Regions from separate parts of the Massilia genomosp. 1 genome, predicted to be linked through region 2. Evidence: riboswitches for the same ligand, from Rfam matches in the RefSeq annotation. Region 2 holds a riboswitch; each other region holds the start of a gene.
The links. A riboswitch is a leader RNA that binds a small molecule or an ion and turns the genes downstream of it on or off. The one in region 2 is predicted to bind cobalamin.
Positions count from the first base shown of each region.

Region 1: linked by a shared signal. The riboswitch ahead of F1735_RS17720 (TonB-dependent receptor) and the one ahead of F1735_RS29105 (TonB-dependent receptor) in region 2 are both predicted to bind cobalamin.
Region 3: linked by a shared signal. The riboswitch ahead of F1735_RS24765 (TonB-dependent receptor plug domain-containing protein) and the one ahead of F1735_RS29105 (TonB-dependent receptor) in region 2 are both predicted to bind cobalamin.
Region 4: linked by a shared signal. The riboswitch ahead of F1735_RS21430 (CbtB domain-containing protein) and the one ahead of F1735_RS29105 (TonB-dependent receptor) in region 2 are both predicted to bind cobalamin.

Region 1 covers NZ_WHJF01000046.1:4,480-9,367, reverse strand. Annotated here, with positions in the region: gene F1735_RS17720 (TonB-dependent receptor) at 1-1,807, opposite strand, end outside; cobalamin riboswitch at 1,984-2,218, opposite strand; gene F1735_RS17715 (LodA/GoxA family CTQ-dependent oxidase) at 2,558-4,432, shown strand; gene F1735_RS17710 (NAD(P)/FAD-dependent oxidoreductase) at 4,429-4,888, shown strand, end outside.
Region 2 covers NZ_WHJF01000124.1:9,473-14,360, reverse strand. Annotated here, with positions in the region: gene F1735_RS29110 (cobalamin-binding protein) at 1-194, opposite strand, end outside; gene F1735_RS29105 (TonB-dependent receptor) at 194-2,179, opposite strand; cobalamin riboswitch at 2,256-2,414, opposite strand; gene F1735_RS29100 (M1 family metallopeptidase) at 2,540-4,624, shown strand; gene F1735_RS29095 (hypothetical protein) at 4,624-4,888, shown strand, end outside.
Region 3 covers NZ_WHJF01000084.1:18,162-23,049, forward strand. Annotated here, with positions in the region: gene F1735_RS24760 (FecCD family ABC transporter permease) at 1-474, opposite strand, end outside; gene F1735_RS24765 (TonB-dependent receptor plug domain-containing protein) at 523-2,406, opposite strand; cobalamin riboswitch at 2,489-2,720, opposite strand; gene F1735_RS24770 (histidine phosphatase family protein) at 2,715-3,260, opposite strand; gene F1735_RS24775 (adenosylcobinamide-GDP ribazoletransferase) at 3,262-4,053, opposite strand; gene cobT (nicotinate-nucleotide--dimethylbenzimidazole phosphoribosyltransferase) at 4,063-4,888, opposite strand, start outside.
Region 4 covers NZ_WHJF01000063.1:24,834-29,721, reverse strand. Annotated here, with positions in the region: gene F1735_RS21450 (DUF2300 domain-containing protein) at 1-1,046, shown strand, start outside; gene F1735_RS21445 (YfaP family protein) at 1,064-1,816, shown strand; gene F1735_RS21440 (hypothetical protein) at 1,947-2,312, shown strand; gene F1735_RS21435 (hypothetical protein) at 2,380-2,748, shown strand; cobalamin riboswitch at 2,827-3,051, shown strand; gene F1735_RS21430 (CbtB domain-containing protein) at 3,202-3,399, shown strand; gene F1735_RS21425 (CbtA family protein) at 3,390-4,154, shown strand; gene F1735_RS21420 ((2Fe-2S) ferredoxin domain-containing protein) at 4,158-4,493, shown strand; gene F1735_RS21415 (cobaltochelatase subunit CobN) at 4,483-4,888, shown strand, end outside.

The DNA of each region.
Region 1 (4,888 bases), on a different contig from region 2:
AGACGCCGAGCGAGGCGGTGCGGCTGATCGAACCGGGAATGAAGGCGCCGGCCGGATCGTGGTCGCGAAAGCGCGCGTGCGACCAGGCCAGGTTGGCGTCGATGATCCAGTCCTTGGCCGGCGTGTAAAAATTGGCCAGTTCGATGCCGTGGCGCCGGCTCGGGCGGCCCGCTTCGGTGGTGCCGGCGTCGCCGATGAAGATCAGTTCGGAATCGAGGTCGAGCCGCCAGGCGGCGATGGTGGTCTGCATGCCCGGCACCAGCCCGGCCAGCCGCAAGCCGGCCTCTTTGCCGGTTCCGCGCACCAGCGGCGTGGCGCGCTCGATCGCGGCACCGTCGGCATCGACCGCCAGGCCGGTTGTCGGATCGACGCTGCCGGTGACGCCGCGCGCGTCGTTGCTGTGAAAGCCTTGTCCCCAGTTCAGGTAGATCTCCGCATGTTTGCCCGCCGTGAAAATGGCGGTGAACTTGGGACTGGTGATGCGCGCATCGACCTTGCCGGAGTTGGCGGGCGTGTCGCTGTCCACGTCGAACGTGTAACGGTCGGCGCGCAAGCCGGCGACAGTGCGCAGCCAGGGCGCCCAGACGGTGCTGTTGGACAGATACAGCGCGCCGCTGCGCTCCTTGACGTCGTCTTCGCGCACCGTCGACAGGCGCTGGCGCGCCTGGCTCAGATACAGGCCGACCGGCGCCAGGCGATCCGCGCGCAGCTGAACGCCGAGCGCGGTCTCGGAAGCGAAAGGCCCGAGCGCGTGGCGCCATGTGCGCGCCGCGTTCAAGCCGAGAATGCGGCGGTTTTCAGCCTGGTGGAACTGGTCGCCGTGCCCGGGGTCGCCGAGCATATAGGTAAAGTCGCTGAACAGGTCGAGCCGCGAGGCGATGAGGTAGGCATTGACCTTGCTGGCGCCGTCGCCGTACTGGCGGCTCCACTCGCCGGAGACGCTGTAGCGCGCGGTCTGGCCGCCGTCGGTCGGGGCCAGGGTGCCGTAGCGGCCGATCAGGCCGGCGGCCAGCGCGCGCTGCGGCACCTGGTCGGTCGAGGTCCAGGACGAACGCAGCGCCATCGCCGTCACCCGGATCTCGTCATCGCCGGCCGAGCGGTGGTACGACAGCACGCCGTTGACGCGCTTGTAGCGTTCCGGCGTCTCCCAGGGACCATCCTGGCCCGCGCGTTCGAGCGCGTACAGCAGCGCGCCGCCGGCCAGCGCGGTCGAGTTGGCCACCAGCACGCGCTGGAAGCGATGCTGGCCCGCCTCCACGCTCAGCAAGCCTTGCTCCATCTGCCGCACGTAGTCGAACGCGGCCGCGCCGGCGACCGAAAAGTCGCCTTCCTCGGCATAGTAAGTGCCTTTTTTGTACTCGATGGTGCTGAGCAGCTCTGGAATCAGGAAGTTCAGGTCCGAATAGCCCTGGCCGTGCGCGTTGGTCGGCAGGTTGACCGGCATCCCCATCACGCTGGTGCGGAAATCGGTGCCGTGATCGAGATTGAATCCGCGCGCGAAATATTGATTGGCCTTGCCGTCGCCCGCGTGCTGGGTCACGATCAGGCCGGGCACCGCTTCGAGCAGCTCGCCGGTGCGCAGCAAGGGACGGTTTTCGAGCTGCCTGGCGGTGACCGTGCCCTGGTTGGCCGAATCGGCGACGCCGAGCGGGATCAGGCTGGCGGACACGCGCACTTGCTGGACCGGAGAAGGCGCATCGCCATCGACGGCGGCGTTGGCGAAGGCGAAGGTGGGCAGGGCCGCCAGCAGCAGCGGCGACAGCCGGCGCAGCCCGCGTGGCGACGGGGCAGGGGTGGTATTTTTCACGGGTACTCTCTGTAAAGACCGGACCGGCCGGCCTGTTTTTTGTGCGGCGCACATCCCCGTGCGCCGAGAAAAAATAAGCGGCGGCCGACGCCGGCGTGAGAGTCGATGGCGGGGCGGGCGCGACGCCATTGCGCGCGCTGCCGTGCGATCCACAAACACGGCAGTTCCCGGCCGCTTCGCTTCCATGCGTCCTGGCCGGTATCCGGGCTAACAGGTCAGATTGCCTCGCCTTCCCATGCCGGCGGCACAGTGGACCATGAAGACAACCGGCCGCGCATCGTTGGACGACATGCGGCGCCTGCTTTACCGTTGCGGGGACAGCACACGTTTGCCGCTGAAACCAGCGCGTGTTTCCCGTTTAACTGCGGCCTTCAGAGCAAGGCCGCTAGCACCAAAACGTGGCAATCATACGGACTGCTGAGACATTTGGCAACATTTCCATGCGCCACGGTCCGGCTCGCCAAACAGCATGGCGCAATCATGCGTAAAGGATATGGCGGCGCGAGGCGTGCCGGCCACCGGGGAGCATACGCTCATCCGATGACGTATTGATCACACATTGTCACGCGTGGCGCAATAAAAACAGGGGTCAACTTTGCTGGCGATTTGCTTGCCAGGTGAGGCAATATGGGTAGGTGATCGATGGGGCGGCGTTGCGTATCCCCATGCATGTGCGTGACAGGAGGACGGGCTCATCCCCGCCCGCTCAGCAATTGAAGGAGTAAGGCCAACACCTTGAAAGGGGCCGTCATGAGCACCGAGAGCAAGCTAGCAGACCAGGTCGTGTACGCGAAGATCCACCCGTCGATCGGCATCGCGCGGGTGGGTAATTCCAGGGAGGACGATGGCTTCTACGTCGGCCCGCAGGTGATCGATCCCTTGCCCAAGCCCCTCAACTTCTACCGTGACGGCGCCGGCGCGCTCAAACGCGAGGTGGCCGAGTTCCGCATCTATGGCTACGACGGGCAAGGGCGGGTGCTGTGCGAACTGACCATGCAGGATGGCGTCGAGATTGAATGGACGGTCGAACTGGCCAATCACAAGGCGGCCTGGTATAACTTCGAGATCGCACTCGACATCCCGGAAGCGGCCACCGCAACGCCGTCCACGCGCCGCAATGCCAAGGTGGCGCTGCTCGAGCGCGCCAGCTTGGCCATCCGCCCCGGGCCGCGCAGCATCGATGCGCCATCGGCCGCCGGCCAGCGCTACCAGTTCGATGGCGGCAGCTGCTTCGGCATTCCGGTGCCGCTGGGCGAGTTGCGCACCGATCCGCGCGGCCGCCTGTGGGTATTCGGCGGGCACGGCATGTCGGCATCGTATACCGGCAGCGCCCCGGTCACGTTCGCCAACAATGATGGCTGGTACGACGATACCGGCGATGGCCCGGTCAGCGCGCGCGTACGGCTGGGCGGACGCGACTTGCAGGTCGCGCCGGCATGGGTGGTGGTGGCGCCGCCGAACTACGGGCCGCAACAAAAATCGGTACGCACCATGTACGCCGTGATGACCGATGTCGCCATCCAGGCCGGGCAACTGCCGGTACCGGTCGAGCCCTCGTTCAAGAACGACTTGCTGCCGATTTTCAAGGCGCTGTCCGACCTTCAATGGATGAACGGTGGCTTCGCGGCCGGCTTCGGCCACGGCATGCCGCAGGATTTCCTGGCGCCGGACTATCTGCGCAAGCTCGCGCAAGGAGGCAAGACGTATGCGCAGTTGCGCAGGACGGTCGCCAACGCGTTCCGCAACCCGCAGTACCAGGATGCGTCGATGAAGCCCTGGCCCTGGGTCTATGGCGATGCGATGGACTTGCCGATGCCGCCCATCCCGCGGGCCATGACTGCGCTGACCGTCACGCAGCTGGCGATGCTGGCGCGCTGGGCGGAGGGCAAGTTCATCGCCGATTACGATCCCGCCGCCGCTATCGGGGCCACGCGCGACATCGCCGGCGTGCCGCTTGCGGAACAGGCGGCCATGCTCGACCGCGCCGCGCTCGAGTTCTGCCTGGGCGACGCCTTCCATCCCGGCTGCGAGATGACGTGGCCGGTGCGCCACGCCTCGATGTACAGCGAGCCGTACCGGTGGCGCCACCGTGCCGCCGACGATCCCGAGCCGGACTATGGCACAACCTTGACCCCGGCCGAGGCGTGTTGCTTCGATGGCCCCTTGTATGGGCAGTCTCCCGGCTCGGTCACGCGCTGGATGGCGGTGCCGTGGCAGACCGACACCGCCAGTTGCCGGTCCGGCTACGACGAGCAGTACGACCCCTACCTGCCGACCTTCTGGCCGGCGCGGGTGCCGAACCAGGTGCTCAGCGCCGCCAACTACGCCAAAGTGATGGACCCGGAACTGTGCCGGAAGGATCGGCTGGCGGCCTTCAACGAGCGCCTGGACTGGAACCGGACACTTGGCGCCGACAAATCGCAATGGATGCAGGTCATGGTCAGCCATTTCGACAGGCAAGGCATCGTCGAGGTGCGCGACGGCATTCCGAACGACCCGGACTTTCCGCCGCTGATGCAGGTCGAGGATCGCGGCGGCCCGCCGCTGGCCGAGTCCGAGCGCAAGGCAATCAACAGCCAGATGCGCCAGATCCTGCGGCGCGGCACGCCCCGGCCCGCCGAGTGACGGCGCCGCGCCCGGCCGCCGCGCCGACGCAGTGGGACGTGTTGATCGTCGGCGCCGGCCCGGCCGGCGCGGCGCTGGCCGGGCGCTTGCGTCCGCAGTATCGTGTGTTGCTGCTGGACCGGCCGGCGGCGATGGCGGCCGGGTCCCCGCGCATCGGCGAGTCCTTGCCGGGCGCGGCCCGCGTGCTGCTCCAGCGCCACGGGATCTACGCGCGGTTCCTGGCCCAGGGCCATGCGCCACGCGGCGCCTCGGTCGCGCAGTGGGAATCGGACACGCCGACGTGGTTCGATCCGATCCGCGATCCGCATGGGGTCGGCTGGCACCTCGACCGTCCGCGTTTCGATGCCGGCCTGCGCGAGAGCGCCGTGGCGGCGGGCGCGGCGCTGGTCGACGATGGCGGGCGCCTGGCGGTGTCGCACGAGGATGGCTGCTGGCGTGTCGACATCGCGGCTGCGG
Region 2 (4,888 bases):
ATCGCCCCGACAATGCGTGCGCCGCCACCGGCCGCGAACAGCAGCTCGGTGATGTGCGGCGCCATCGAGACGATGCGCTTGGCCGGCGCGTCCAGGACCACGCGCCGGCCGGCGTCGTCCACCACCGTGACCGGGGCGGCGCCGGCAAGGCCGGCCCACAGGGCCAGCGCGGCGGCGGCAAGGCGCTGGCCCATCAGAAGTCGTAGCGCGCCGAGACCTTCACCTGGCGTCCGTCGGCCGGATAGATGCCGCTATTGCAGCCGAAGGCGTTGCTGGTGTAGCGCTTGTCGGCCAGGTTCAGGCCGGCCACGGCGAACTCCCAGGCGCCCACCTGATGCGCATAACGCGCGTCGAAAGTGGTGGCCGACGAGATGCGCACGCCGCAGGTGTTGGCAAAATCGGCGCCGAAGCGCTGCTTGCCGGCCCACTGGGCGCCGATATCGGCACTATGGCCATTGCCCGGCACCCAGGCCAGGCGCGCCGAGAGCACGTTCTTCGGCACCAGCACCATCTCGCTGCCGGCGTTGCGCCCTTCGGTGAAGCGCGCCCGCACGTACTGCCAGTTGCCGCTCACGCGCCAGTCGCGCGCGATGCTGGCGTGGGCATCGACTTCCACCCCTTTGCGCTGGGTCGGATCGAGGTTGGTGTTGGCGCCGTAACCGCCGTTCACGCTCGGGTCGTAAAAGATCTCGTTGCGCAGCTGGTGGCGGAACATGCGCGCGCTCGCGCCCAGGCTCGCGGTGCCATAGACAAGGCCCAGTTCCAGGTCGCGCGAGGTTTGCGGCGCCAGCAAGCCGGGCGAGGAACGGTAGCCGTTTTCGTCGACGTTGGCCACGCGGTAGCTGCGCCCGGCCTTGGCGTACAGGTGTACGGCCGGCATGACGTCGACACTGCCCTGCACTTCCCATGCGTTGAGGGTTTGCTTGGTGTCGTAAGGCTTGGCGAAGGCGAGCGTATCGGTGGCGTCCTTCTCGAAGCGCTCGCGGCGCGCCCCCACAGCCACGCGGGCCTTGTGCGCGCCGCCGAAGGTGAGTTCATCGCGCAGGTACAGCGCTTTCGACTTTTGCGTCGCATCGGCGTTCGAATAATCCGACTCGGTCACGCGCGTCCATTTGACCAGGTCGACGCCGGCCACCAGTTCGTTGAGCATGCCATCCATTTGCGCCAGGTGGCGCACGCGCGGCGAGAATTGCGTCTGCACGCTCCCGTAGGTCGCCTTCGATGCCACGCGCGCGCCTTCGAGCGTGTAGAAATAGGTCGAACGGGCGGTGCGCTCGCGGCGCGACAGCTCGGCGGCCAGGTCGACGGCGCCGATGCGCTGCTCGGCAAACGCGGTCAGGCGGTCCGAATCGAGCGCGCCGATATCGTCCGGCGTATTGGCCTGGCGCGGGTTGTCGCCGAACTGGCGCGCGCTCAGGGCGCCCGGCAGGTCGGACTCCTGGCGCGCGCGGTCGTAACGCACGCCGGCGCGGCCGCCCTGGTAAGCCCACTGGGCGCCGCCGCTGAAGGTATCGAGCTCGAAGCCGTTGTGGTCGCGGTAGTTGTCGGTGCGGGCGCTGCCGAGCGAGGCGTCGAGCGCAAACCCGTTCCACGACTGGGCCAGGGCGGCGCGCAGGTCGCGCAGGCCGAACTGGCCCATTTCGGCGCGCAGCATGCCGCGCCGGCCGTTCGCTTGCGGGCGTTTCGTGACGATGCGGATCACGCCGCCGGTGGCGCCTTCGCCATACAGCACGCTGGCGCCGCCGCGAATGATGTCGATGCGCTCGACCGTCTCGATCGGGATCGACGACAGGGTCGCATTGCTCAATTGACTCTCGGACATGCGCACGCCGTCGAGCGTGACGACCATGTTCTGGCTGCTGTTGGTGCCGAAGCCGCGCAAATCGAGGCTGAAGTCGGGCGAGCCGTCCAGGCTCTGGCGGCCGTACACGCCGCCGATCTTGCGGATGGCCTGGTTGACGTCGGCCGCGCCGGCGCGGCGGATGTCGTCGGCGCTGATGACGGTCGCGCCGATCGGAGCGAGCGCCGGATCGCTGGCGAAGCGCGCACCGGTGATGGTTACTTCAGGCAGGGCCTGGGCCGCCAGCGCGGCGCCGGAGGCAAAACACAGGGACAGGGCGGAAGCCAGCGCAAGCGGCCTGGCAGAGAGCGCGCGGCGCGGCGATACTGCAAAAATCATGATGTCGTCTTCAGAAAATGAGTCCTGGCCTGCGTCCCCGCAAGCCGGATTGCACGGACCGACGCGCGATGCGGCGTCGGGTCCCCCTGTTTTGGCCGGTATCCGGGCTGGCAAGGCGCTCATGGCGCGCCTGGCTTACCGTTGCGGGGGCAGCACACTAAGAGTCTATCTCCGTGTTTCCCGTTTAACTGCCGGCGTGAAGACGCGGGCGGGCACCAAAACTGCGCCATTATAATCGGAGTCGCCATCCGGACTGCGTGGCGGCGCGCGTTGTGGCATGCTGTGCGGCGCGCCGGCCGCCCGGCAAACCCCGTATTTACCTTTTTATCGAATCAGCGCCCCGCCGGCGCAGGAGAACGCATGCAAGCCCGAACCCGAACCCTGGCCCTCAAGGCGCTGCTGCTCGCCGCTGCCGCCGTCGCCGGCGCCGAGCTGCTGGCGCAGGCCGACATCAGCATCACGCCGATCCCCGAACCGGTGACCGATGTCGGGATCGGCTTCGCCCTGCCGTCGGCCGGCGCGGTACACGTGCCGAGCGCCCCGGACGCGTGGGGCGGGCCGCGCAGCGGCAGCGAGCCGACCCTGTCGGAGCGCGTGGTGGATTACCAGATCGAAGCGACCCTCGACCCGGTCGCGCACACGATCGACGGCAAGCAGAAGCTCACCTGGCGCAACCGCAGCAAGGAGACCGTGCGCAGCGTCTACCTGCACCTGTACATGAACGCCTTCAAGAGCGCGGGCAGCACCTACTTCACCGAGCAGCGCGAGGCCGGCAACGATGCCACCATCCGGCCCGGCGAGTGGGGCGATATTTCGCTGCGCAGCGTGACCCAGGGCGGGGCCAAGGTCGACTGGTCGTTTGTCCATCCCGACAACGGCCCCGCCAGCGACCAAACCGTGGTGCGCTTCGACCTGCCGGCGCCGGTGGCGCCGGGCGCCTCCACCAGTGTCGACATCGCCTTCTTGACCCGCCTGCCGCGCGTGGTGTGCGACACCGGCTACTTCGGCAGCTTTCATCTGGTGGCCCAGTGGTTCCCCAAGATCGGCGTGCTCGAACTGCCCGGAGAACGCGGCGCCACGCGGGCGCGCTGGAACGTGCATGAGTACCACCACGAGTCCGAGTTCTACGCCGACTTCGGCCGCTACGACGTCAAGCTCACCGCGCCCAAGGGCTATACGGTGGGCGCCACGGGCGAGCTGCAAGGAGCGCCGGCCGAACGCGGCGGCATGCTGACCCACCACTACGTGCAGGGCGACGTCCACGACTTCGCCTGGACCGCCGACAAGCGCACCGCGCCGCCCCTGCGCGCTACCTGGAGCGCGCCGGGCAGCGCCCAGGTAGCGTTGACGGTGCTGTTCCCGCCCGACCGTGCGGCCAGCGCCGCGCCGGCGCTCAAGGCCGCCACCGATGCGCTGACCTATTTCTCGAAGACGCTCGGCCCGTATCCGTACAAAACGCTGACCATCGTGATCCCGCCGTTCAACGCCGACGACGCCGGCGGCATGGAGTATCCGACCTTCATCACCGCCACCGGCCACGACAAGGTGGCGCCCGGCACGGCCGGCGCCTTCGACCTCGATTTCGTCACCATCCACGAAGTCGGCCACGGCTACTTTTACGGCATCGTCGCCTCCAACGAATTCGAGGAGCCGATGCTCGACGAAGGCCTGAACGAATACTGGGACTACCGCATGCTGCGCGAGACCGGCCAGCAGGTGTACCTGGGCCCGCGCTGGCTCAAGGCGCTCGGCCTGGCGCCTGGTTTCAAGGGCTTCGATGTCGAACGCCACGACGCCCCGCGGCACGAGCCGGCCGACCCGATCGGGCAGAACGCCCACATGCGCTTGCAGGGCATCGGCCCGGTGTACGTGCGCAGCGCGACCATGCTGCGCGACCTGGAAGAGCGCATCGGCAAGGAGGCGACCGAGCGCGCCTTCAAGGAATACTACAAGCGCTGGAAGTTCCGCCATCCGAGCATCGCCGACCTGCGCGAGACGCTGGCCGAGGTAAGCGGCCAGCGCGCCGCCGTGTACGCGGCGTTCGCACAGCAGGTGTACGCCGCCGCCAGCGTGGACGACCGCATCTCGCGCTTTTCGAGCGAGGAAGAAGTCGCCGCCAAGGCCGGCGCGGCGCGCCCGTGGCGCACCAGCGTCACCTTGCAGCGGCGCGGCGTGCCGGTGGCGCAAAGCCTGCTGGTCAAATTTGCCGACGGCAGCAGCGAGACCGTGGTGTGGGACGACCAGCAGCGCTGGCGCACCTTCAACTGGGTCAAGCCGGCCAGGGCGGTATCGGCCGAACTCGATCCCAAGCGCCAGCACTACCTCGACACCAGCAAACTCGATGACAGCCGCACACTGGCACCCGATGGCAGCGCCTCGCGCAGATGGAGCGGCGATGTGGCGGCGTTTTTCAACATCCTCTTTTCCCTGATTGCGACCGTGTGATGAAGCAGACGCCCGCCTTTTCGATGGCATCCATCCCGCGTGCGGCGCGCGCGGCGCTGCAATGGCGCCTGCTGCTGCTGTGGACCCTGTGGATGCTCGCGCCAACCCTGATCCTGGCGCTGCCGGCCTGGCACCTGCTCTCGACGCACCTCGATTATTCGGTGCATGCGCACACATTGGCGCGCGCGCTCGACATGACCGCCGTCAGCGACCTGCTGGCCATCCACGGCCGCAACCAGATGGCGTTCACCCAGGCCGGCGCCA
Region 3 (4,888 bases), on a different contig from region 2:
CGAGGAGCCGCCTTCGGCCGCCGCGTTGCCGCGCAAGTCGCGCCGGGCCAGCATATATAAGAGCATCGAGACGGCCACCGCGCCCACGAAGGCGGCCAGGTCGACCATCCACATGGCCCACATGAACAGCAGCGCGGCCAGCGCGCCGACCGAGGCGCCGGCCGAGATGCCCAGTACATATGGCTCGGCCAGGGGATTGCGCAGCAAGGCTTGCATCATCACGCCGGCCAGCGCGAGCGCGCCGCCGGTGACAAAGGCCACCAGTGCGCGCGACAGGCGCAGGTCGAGCAGGGTGGCGGCCAGGGTCGAGGTGTCGCCTTTCGCAAGCGCCATGAGCGCGCCCGGCATCTCCGCCAGCGGGACCGGCACCGAGCCGACCATCCCGGCGATGACCAGGCTTGCCAATGCCAGCAGCGTCAGCGTCGTGATGATGACGCTGGCCCGGTGGCGCATAGTGCGAAAGAACGGATGCATGCGACTCCTGTGTGGTACTTAATTGTGCTTAACGGTCCTTAACGGTGCTTAACGGATGCCGTAGCCGATGCCGGCAAACAGCTGGCGGCCCGCAGTGGCGTAATTGCGCGCCAGTTCGTATTGTTTGTCGGCGACGTTGTTCAACCGTAGCACGGCTGACCAGTCGTGGGCAAATCGGTACGAGGCAAACAGGTTCACCAGGCCGTAGCCGGGCAGCGTGCTGCGGTTGGCCAGGTCGTCGAAGCGCTTGCCGGATACCTGCACGCCGACGCCGGCGATCAGGTTGCCCGCGTTGTACTCCACGGCGAACTTGGCGTGGCGTTTGGCGCGCCGTTGCAGGTTTTTGCCGGTGGTGTCGTCGCGCGGGTCCTGGAAGTCGAGCGAGCCGCTCATGTCGACATCGCCCAGGCGGGTGCGCGCGCCGAGGCTGACGCCTTCCAGCGTGGCGCGGTTGACATTGTAGGCGCAGCCGTTCGGGTGCGAATCGCGCTGCACCGGGCATTTGCCGGTGTTGACCAGCAGGTCGGTCAGGCGGTTGCGGTACCAGACCGCGCTCGCTTCAGTCGTGCCGTCGTTGTAGTACACGCCGCCTTCGACGTTTTTACCTTGTTCCGGCTTGTTGGTGTCGACCCCATAGCCTGGGTAATACAGTTCGTTGAAGGTCGGTGCGCGGAAACTGGTGCCGGCGCTGGCATTCACGCGCAGCGCGCGCGTAAGCTTGTAGCCGTAGCCGATGCCGCCGGTGGTCTTGTCGCCGTACTGGGTGCTGTCATCGCGCCGTGCGCTGGCGCTGGCCAGGTGGTTGCCGCGCTTCGCCGAGTAGGCGGCGGCGACCGAATTGGTGGCGCGGCTGGTGTTCAAGGCGCGCGTGGTGTCGGCGAACACGCTCTCCACGCGCCGTTCGAGCACCAGTTGCAGCAGGTCGCTTCCAAGGGCGAGGTCGTGCTGCATGCTGTAGGCGTGCGCGCGCGTGTCGATGCGGTTGCTGGCGCTGGCGCTGGTGAAATTGACCGATTTGTCGTCGGCCTCGGAAGCCTGCAGACTCATTTTCCAGCCGCTGGTGAACTGGTGTTTGGAAAAGACGGCGATGTTGTCCATGTTTTGCACGCTGCGCACGTCGAACGGGTTCGGGCCGGAGTCGTACTGCGACGCCAGGTGGCTGTGCAGGTACAGCAGGCCCGCTTCGTGGCCCTTGGCCAGCACGATGCCCAACTGGCCGCTGGCGCTGTCGCGCGCGTAGCCGTCGTTGTCCTGGTTATACGACGAGGCGCCCGGCTTGGTGGCCGAGAAGCCCTGGTCCTTGTCTTTCGACAGACCGAAGGCATAGTTGATGCTGTTGTCGCCTTCGCTGGCGCCGGCCACCCCGAACGTCATGGCGCGCGCCTTGTCGCTGCCCGCTTCCACGGAAGCGCTAACGGCGGCCGGGCCGGCGCCGCGCCGGGTGAAGATCTGCACCACGCCGCCGATGGCGTCGGCGCCGTACATGGTGGCCAGCGGGCCGTAGACGATTTCGACCCGGTCGATGTTCGCCAGCGGCAGGGTGGCCCAGTTGGCGATGCCGCTGGTGGACGAGCCGATGCGCACGCCGTCGACCAGCACCACGGTCTGCTTGGGGTCGCCGCCGCGGATAAACACTTGGGATGCGGTGCCCGGGCCGCCGTTACGGGTGATCTCGATGCCGCGCTGCTTTTGCAGCAGCTCGACGACGTTGCCGGCGCCGGAGCGTGCAATGTCGGTCGCGCTGATCAGCACATGGTCGCTCAGGACGTCGGAAGACGGCTGCGGCGCGCGCGCGGCGGTGATGATGACGGCAGTATTGGCAGTATTGGCAGTATTGGCGGAATCGACGGGGCTGTCGGCGAGGGCGCAAGGGGAGGTAAAAGCTAGCGCGAGCGACGTCAGGGCCGCGTGGCGTACAACAGGAAAGGTCATGACAAGTCTTCAGTGAATGCGATTGCGAGCAACCGGCCGACGTCCCCGTTGGCCAGATTGAAAAGGAGCGCGCAACTGTCGCACGTTCCCACCTGTGTTGGCCGGTATCCGGGCTGGCAAATGCGGCCGTCTCACCTTCCCATGCCAAATGCACAGTGGTCAATCGAGGCGGCTCGTCGCCATGTCAGCGACATTTGCTTACCGTTGCGGGGGCAGCACACGTTGGCCTGTATTGTCCTGTCACAGGCTTCGTGTTTCCCAGTTTAACTGCGCTCATGGACATGGGCGCGGGCACCAAAACCCGATAATTATACACAGTCGATGATGACGGTCTCGCCGTAGGCGATGGCGTGGGGACGCTGCGCCGCTTCCAGCGCCATGGCCTCGGGTTCCAGTCCGCGCGCGCGGGCCAGCAGCAGGCGGATGGCGCCGGCGTGGCAGATGACGGTGGCGGCGCTCGTGTGCGAGTGCATGCAATCGGCATAAAACGCCGACACGCGGCGCGCCATGTCGGTCACGCTTTCGCCCCCACCGGGGCGGTAGCCGGCCATGTCGGCGGCCCAGGCGTCGATGGCGGCGCGCTCAATGTCGTCCCAGCGGCGCATTTCCCAGTCGCCGAAATCGAGTTCGGCCAGGCGCGCGTCGTAGCGCACCGCTGCCCCGCCCAAGGCTTGCGCCAATCCGGCGCAGCGCCGCAGGGGGCTCGAGAACATCGGTGCGCCGGCCGGCAGGCGCTCGCGCAGGGCGGGCAGGGCCAGCGCCTGCAGATCAGGATCGACAGTCAGGTCGGTGCGCCCGTAGCACACACCTGGCGCCACCTGCGGCGCCAGGTGGCGCACCAGATACAGGCGCATGTCAGGGCCAGGCGCCGCGATGGAAAAACGCCAGCAGCGCCAGGTAGATGACCACTTCGGCCACCTGCTGCACGGCGCCCAGGCAGTCGCCGGTGTAACCGCCGATGCGGCGCAGGCACTTGGCGCCCAGCCAGCACGCCACCAGCGCGGCGCCGGCCACGCTGGCGAGCAGGGCGAGCCAGGGCAGCATGCCGGCCGTTGCCAGGGCCAGCGCGGGCACGCCGGCGCAGGCGCAGGCGATGCCGAATTCCCGGTGGCTCATATGCTGGGCCATCGGCTTGGCCTTGCCCTCGGCGCGCGCGTAGTCCATTTCCCAGATCAGGCTCACCGCCGCAAGGCGCGATAAAGGATGGGCGATGAACAGCGCGACCATGACGGCCGGTGTGGGCAGGGACCACAGCGCGGCGCACTTGAGGCCCACCGTCAGCCCCATGCCGACCGCGCCATAGGTGCCGATGCGCGAGTCCTTCATGATTTCGAGCACGCGCTCTGTGCTCAAGCCGCCGCCGAAACCGTCGCACATGTCGGCCAGGCCGTCTTCGTGGAAGGCGCCGGTCAGGTAGATGGCCGCCGCCGTCGACAATATCACCGCCACGGGAGCGGGAAAGAGCGCCGCCGCGCCGGCGTACACCGCCGCCGCCACGCTGGCCACCACCACCCCGACCAGCGGAAAATAGCGTGACGCATGGTGTAGCCAGGATGGATCGAAGCCCACCCAGCCCGGAATCGGCACGCGCGTGAAGAACTGCAGCGCGATGAAGAACAGCCGGCACTGGTGGACGATGCTGGCCATGGCTTGTATTTACGCCGACTGGCCGCTGACGCGCGCCGACTGGAAGGTGGCCATCTCGCCGAGGAAGTTGACGGCCGCGTGCAGCAGCGGCAGCGCCAGCGCGCAGCCGGTGCCTTCGCCCAGGCGCAGGCCGAGGTTCAAGAGCGGCCTGGCGTGAAAATGTTCGAGCATGCGCGCGTGGCCCGCTTCGTCCGAGCAGTGCGAGAAGACGCAGTAGTCGAGGATGGCCGGCTGCATGCGCGCCGCCACCAGCAGCGCGCTACTGACAATGAAGCCATCGATCAGCAGCACCATGCGCCGTTCGGCCGCCTTGAGCATGGCGCCGACGATCATGGCGATCTCGAAGCCGCCGAAGGTGGCCAGGATGTCGAGCGGCTCGCTCATGTCGCCATGCAGGGTCACGGCCGCCTCGATCACGCTTTGCTTGTGCAGCACGCCCTCGATTGATAAACCGGTGCCGGCGCCGACGCAGTGGGCCACCGGCACGCCGGTCAGCTTGTGCATCAGCGCGGCGGCGGCGGTGGTGTTCCCGATGCCCATTTCGCCGAAGCCGATGACATTGCCCTCCAGGTTGCCGACGATGCGCATGCCGTGCGCCAGGGCGGCGGCGCATTCGGCCCAGCTCATGGCCGCTTGCTGCGCGAAGTTGGCGGTGCCGCGTGCGACCTTGCAGTCCATGAGCGCCGCCCGCTTGCCGAAGTCGTGGTTCACGCCGGCGTCGATAATCTGCAGCGCGCAACCGTTCTGGCGCGCGAACACGTTAATCGCCGCGCCCCTGGACAGGAAGTTCTCGACCATCTGCCAGGTGACGCTTTGCGGATAGGCCGAGACGCCT
Region 4 (4,888 bases), on a different contig from region 2:
TCGGCGGCGCGGCCGGCTGGCTGGCCGATGGCACCCCGCTGTGGTTCGGCGGCGCCGACACCAGCAGCCGCATCCTGGAAAAATGGGCACCGCGCCTGGCCAGTACCTTGCCGTCGGCGGCGGCGCCGCTTGATGCGGGCTGCGTGCTGGTCGATTACTTCGCGCGCTATCCGATCAAGGCGGTGGCGGCGGGGCGCAACGCCGCCGTGCCGGGACTGCTTCGCGGGCCGTACCAGGTGCGCTTCGAAAACGGCCGCAGCCTGGCGTTTTTCAGCCAGAACGACATGCTGCTGGAGCGCGATCCGCAGGGCCGGACGCGCCTGACCGGACGATTCGGGGTCAACGAGTACGTGGCGCGCGTGATCGATCGCGAGGGCGGTACCAGCGCGCCGGAGGCGGCCAAGGCGCTGGCGGTGGCGGCGCGTACCTATCTGCAGCAGAACGCGCAGTGGGCCGAGGGTTGCCAGCGCATCGCCGACAGCAGCGCTACGCAGCGCGTCGCTCCCCAGCCGGCCAGCGTGGCGGCGCGCGCCATCGCCGACTGGACCGACCAGCTGGTGCTGTCCGGCGTGAACGTGCGCTATCACGCCGAGACGGCGTCGAAGGACACCATGGCGTGGAGCCAGGCGGTGGGGCAGGCGCAGCAGGGAATGCGTTTCGACGCCATCCTGACTGCGGCCTATCCCGGCGCCGACCTGACCACGCTGTCGGGCGGCGACTCGCAGCAGTGCGTGCGCCTGCCCGGCGCGCAGGCGTGGCTGGCGCGCGAACTGCCGCAGTGGGAGCGCGTGCTGCGCAAACAGGCCGGCTACGAAACACCGGCCGAACCACCGGCGGTATGCCACCTGGTGCGCGGCGCGCCGTATTCGGAGCAGTCGCGTAACCGGATCTATCTGCGCGGCCTGGCCAGCCGCGAGGACCGCATCACCCTGGTACACGAGTTCCTGCACCTGGGCCTGCGCAAGCACCCGAGCGGGCAGGATGAAGTCCTGGTCGAACAACTGGCGCGGCGCCTGGTCGATACGCGCCTGGAAGCGCATCAATAATCCCACCACACCTGATCATGAAAATACTGTTGATATCCGCACTGCTGTTGTCCACCACCGCCCTGGCCCAGGTGAAGATCGACTCGCCCAACAGCGGCTGGCGCAATTCCAAGGGCGCCAAAGAGGCGTATTCGCAGGATGTGAATTATCCGGCGGCGTCGGTCAGCGTGCAGGAGGGGCAGAGTCCGACGGCCGAGATTCGCGGGCGCATCGCCTCCAAGGGCAAGAGCAAGCCGGCCACCCTGGTGGTCAACGGCGTGGCGATGCCGATGGCGGTGCAGGAAGACGGCAGCTTCGCGCGCCCGTACGCCTTCGGACGCGGGTCGAACAGCGTGGAAGTGCGCTCGCCCGACGGCAAGGCGCGCAACCGCACCCAGTTCCTCGATTCCTACGCCGGCAAAACCCAGTCGCGCCTGCGCGTGGTGCTGTCGTGGGACAGCGACGGCACCGATGTCGACCTGCACGTGGTCGCGCCCGACGGCGGCCACTCGTGGTACGGCAACCGGGTCATGCCCAACGGCGGCGCGCTCGATGTCGACGTCACCACCGGTTATGGCCCGGAGATCTTTTCCAGCGCCGCGCCGCCGAAGGGGAACTACCACGTCTATGTGAACTATTACGGGGCTGGCCAGGACAGCGGCATCCTGACGGTGGCGCAGGTGGCGATCATCACCAACGAAAATTCACCGAACGAGCGCCAGGAAGTGGTGCGCGTGCCATTGCGCGCGCCGGGTGAACTGACCTTGGTCAAGTCGTTCGTGTTTCCTTGACCTGCGCTCCGAAAACAACGCCCTTCATCGGCGCTTTGACAGTTTTTGAAAGGCATGTAAAACTGTCGTCAGGAAATACGATCCTGGCTGCGTACCGACCGCGCCAGTCTTATGACGAATTGGAGTGCAAGTGAGTACTGCAGCATGGATCTACGATGCCAGCATCGTTATCAGGAACGCCCGGCAACCGGAGGCGTTCAACGCGATTCGCACATCGTTCGAAGGATGCGACTCCTTTTTCGCCGAACGCGCACGCGCCGAACGCGACTTCCCGGCTTTCCTTGAATCGATCGGCTTCACCAGCCAGCGCCAGGAAGGCGCGCTGCTGATTGACGGCGGCGATATCGAGATCATCACCAACTGGCTGATTCGCCTGTTCGACACGCTCGGACCCTTCGTCGAACCGGGCGGTGTGCTGGAGATCCGCGACGAAGAAGGCGAGCAGATGACGTTCTGCTACGACGGCAAGCAGATGGACATCGAATTCAGCGAGTAATGTAAGGCGGCGGCGCGCCGCTTCATGCTACATTGGCACCCCATCAATTTTGCAGGAGTGCCGCGTCATGCCACCGAATCCCGACATCGCCTCAATCCGCGCCGACCTGCTCGACGAGATGGCTGCCTATATGGCGCGCTGCGCCGAAGACCCGGACAACGAGCCCCCGTACGGCAAGGCCGAAATCGCCGCGTGTGCGAATATCCTCGATGCATACGCCGCCGCCATCGACAAGCTCCCCAAGCCTGCCGACCATGCAGCGATCATGAAAGAAGTTGAACGCGTCGTCGTGGCCCTCAACGAGTTCGATGAACGCGCCGGCGGCGTGATCGAGACCGAAGAGCGCGAAAAACTGTGCGACATCATCTACCTGGTTGCCAAGGACGCCGGCCTGCAAGCCGACCAAGACATCACCGAACAATGGCGCGACTGGTAAATACAGGCACTGCGACACGCACTGCGACGCGCACCTCGCGCGCAACCTTGCAATTTATATAGTCCAGACCTATACTTCGCCGGTAGTCAAGCTTCTGGTTCTGGCAAACAATCGTTTGCCGGATTAAATGGGAAGCCGGTGCGCTCCTTCACGGAGCAAAGCCGGCGCTGCCCCCGCAACGGTAAGCGAGTCAAGGATGTGCATCACGCCACTGTGCAAAGCATGGGAAGGCGCATATCCCGGAAGTGGGCTTCGGCCCCGCCACTCGCCAGCCCGGAAACCAGCCGAAGCGGTAAGTCGTTTGTATCGCGGAGGGCGATCCAGGTGGATCGCTGCGTACCGCACCCATCTCAGGTTCCTTCTCCCCTTGCAAGCCCCCGGTTGCCGGCCTTGGCAAGACGCGCGCGTCTGCATTGGACTGGCTCTATGCGCAGTGCTTTTGGAAGGAATGCCATGTCGTCGATCCGCAGCGTCACCCCCACCTTTGACGAACAAGTCCCGTTTACCGCCATCAAGGAGCGCATCGTGCAAGCCATGTGCGCCGCCAGCCTTGGCGCCGTGCTGCTGTTCGGCGCCGGCTTCGCCTCGATGGAAACGCTGCACAACGCGGCGCACGACAGCCGCCACTCGGCCGGCTTTCCATGCCACTGATTCGCAGCGCGCCCGCAACGGGCCTGGGCACCTTTAACCGCATCCTCGCCAGCGCGGCGGCGGCCGGCATTCTCGCCGGCCTTCTGCTGACCGGCGTGCAACAGGTGCAAGTGGCGCCCATCATCCTGCAGGCCGAGGTGTTCGAAAGCGCCGCGCCCGTAGCGCTGGAAGTGGCGGCGCCGCACAGTCACGCCGACGCCACGCCGCACGAGCATGCGGACAATGGTGCCCACGAAAGCGCGCATGAACACGGCGGCTGGCAGCCGGACGACGGTCTTGAACGCACCTTCTACACGGCGCTGGCCAATATCAGCGCCGGCGTCGGTTTTGCGCTGCTGCTGGCGGCGGCCATCAGCCTGCACGGCCGTGCAAGCGGCTGGCGCGCGGGCCTGTTGTGGGGCGCGGCCGGCTACACGGCGTTCTTTGTCGCGCCCTCGATCGGCTTGCCGCCCGAGCTGCCGGGCACCGTCGCCGCGCCGCTGCTGGCGCGCCAGCTCTGGTGGACCGCCACCGTCGCGGCCAGTGCCGGCGGCCTGGCGCTGGTGGTCTTCGCCAAAAACTGGCCGCTCAAGATCGCCGGCGCCTTGCTGCTGTTCGTGCCGCACCTGGTCGGATCGCCGCAGCCGGCGGTCCATTCGAGCAGTGCGCCGCCCGAGCTGGCACGCAGCTTCCTGTACGCGACCTTGCTCGCCAATGCCGCCTTCTGGCTGGCCATGGGCGCGCTGTCGGGCTACTTCTACAAGAAGTTCGGCTGACCGATGCGCACCCACGACCGGCACGTGTTCATGTGCGTCGGCCCGCGCTGCACCGAAAACGGCGTGCAGGCGCAGGCCGTGTTCGAGCATATGGGGCGCGAGATCGATGCGCGCCCGGACTTGTGCGTCAAGCGCACCCGCACCCACTGCATGGTCGCGTGCCGCAATGAAGGGCCGATCGTGGTGGTGTATCCCGAAGGCGTGTGGTACCGGCGCGTCGATGAAGCGGCGGCCGCGCGCATCGTCAGCGAGCACCTGATTGGCGGCACTGAAGTGACCGACCTGATTTTCCATCGCATCGGCGAAGGCGACACACTCGTGGCGGACAATGACACCTGATTTTCCTCAAGGCCCGGGGCCCATCGCGCTGCTTACCCACGCATCGAACGACCTGACGGTCCTGCACCACGCCGTAAGCCAGTTGCCGCCCGAGTTCGGCGCGGTGGCGGGCGTGAACCTGCAAGGACTCGACGCTGACGGCGCTACGGCGCTGCTCACGCGCGAGGTGCAGGGCGCGCGCATCATCATCTTGCGCGTCCTCGGACGACTCGGCAGCGTCCCTGGTTTTGCCGACCTGGTCAGTCATGCGCGCCGCACCGGCCAGCACCTGATCGCCATCAGCGGCACCGGCGAGCCCGATCCGGAGCTGGCCGCGGTATCGACCGTCGCAGCGGACGTGCTGCAACAGACACTGAACTACTTCCATTGCGGCGGCAGCGGCAACCTGGCGCAGT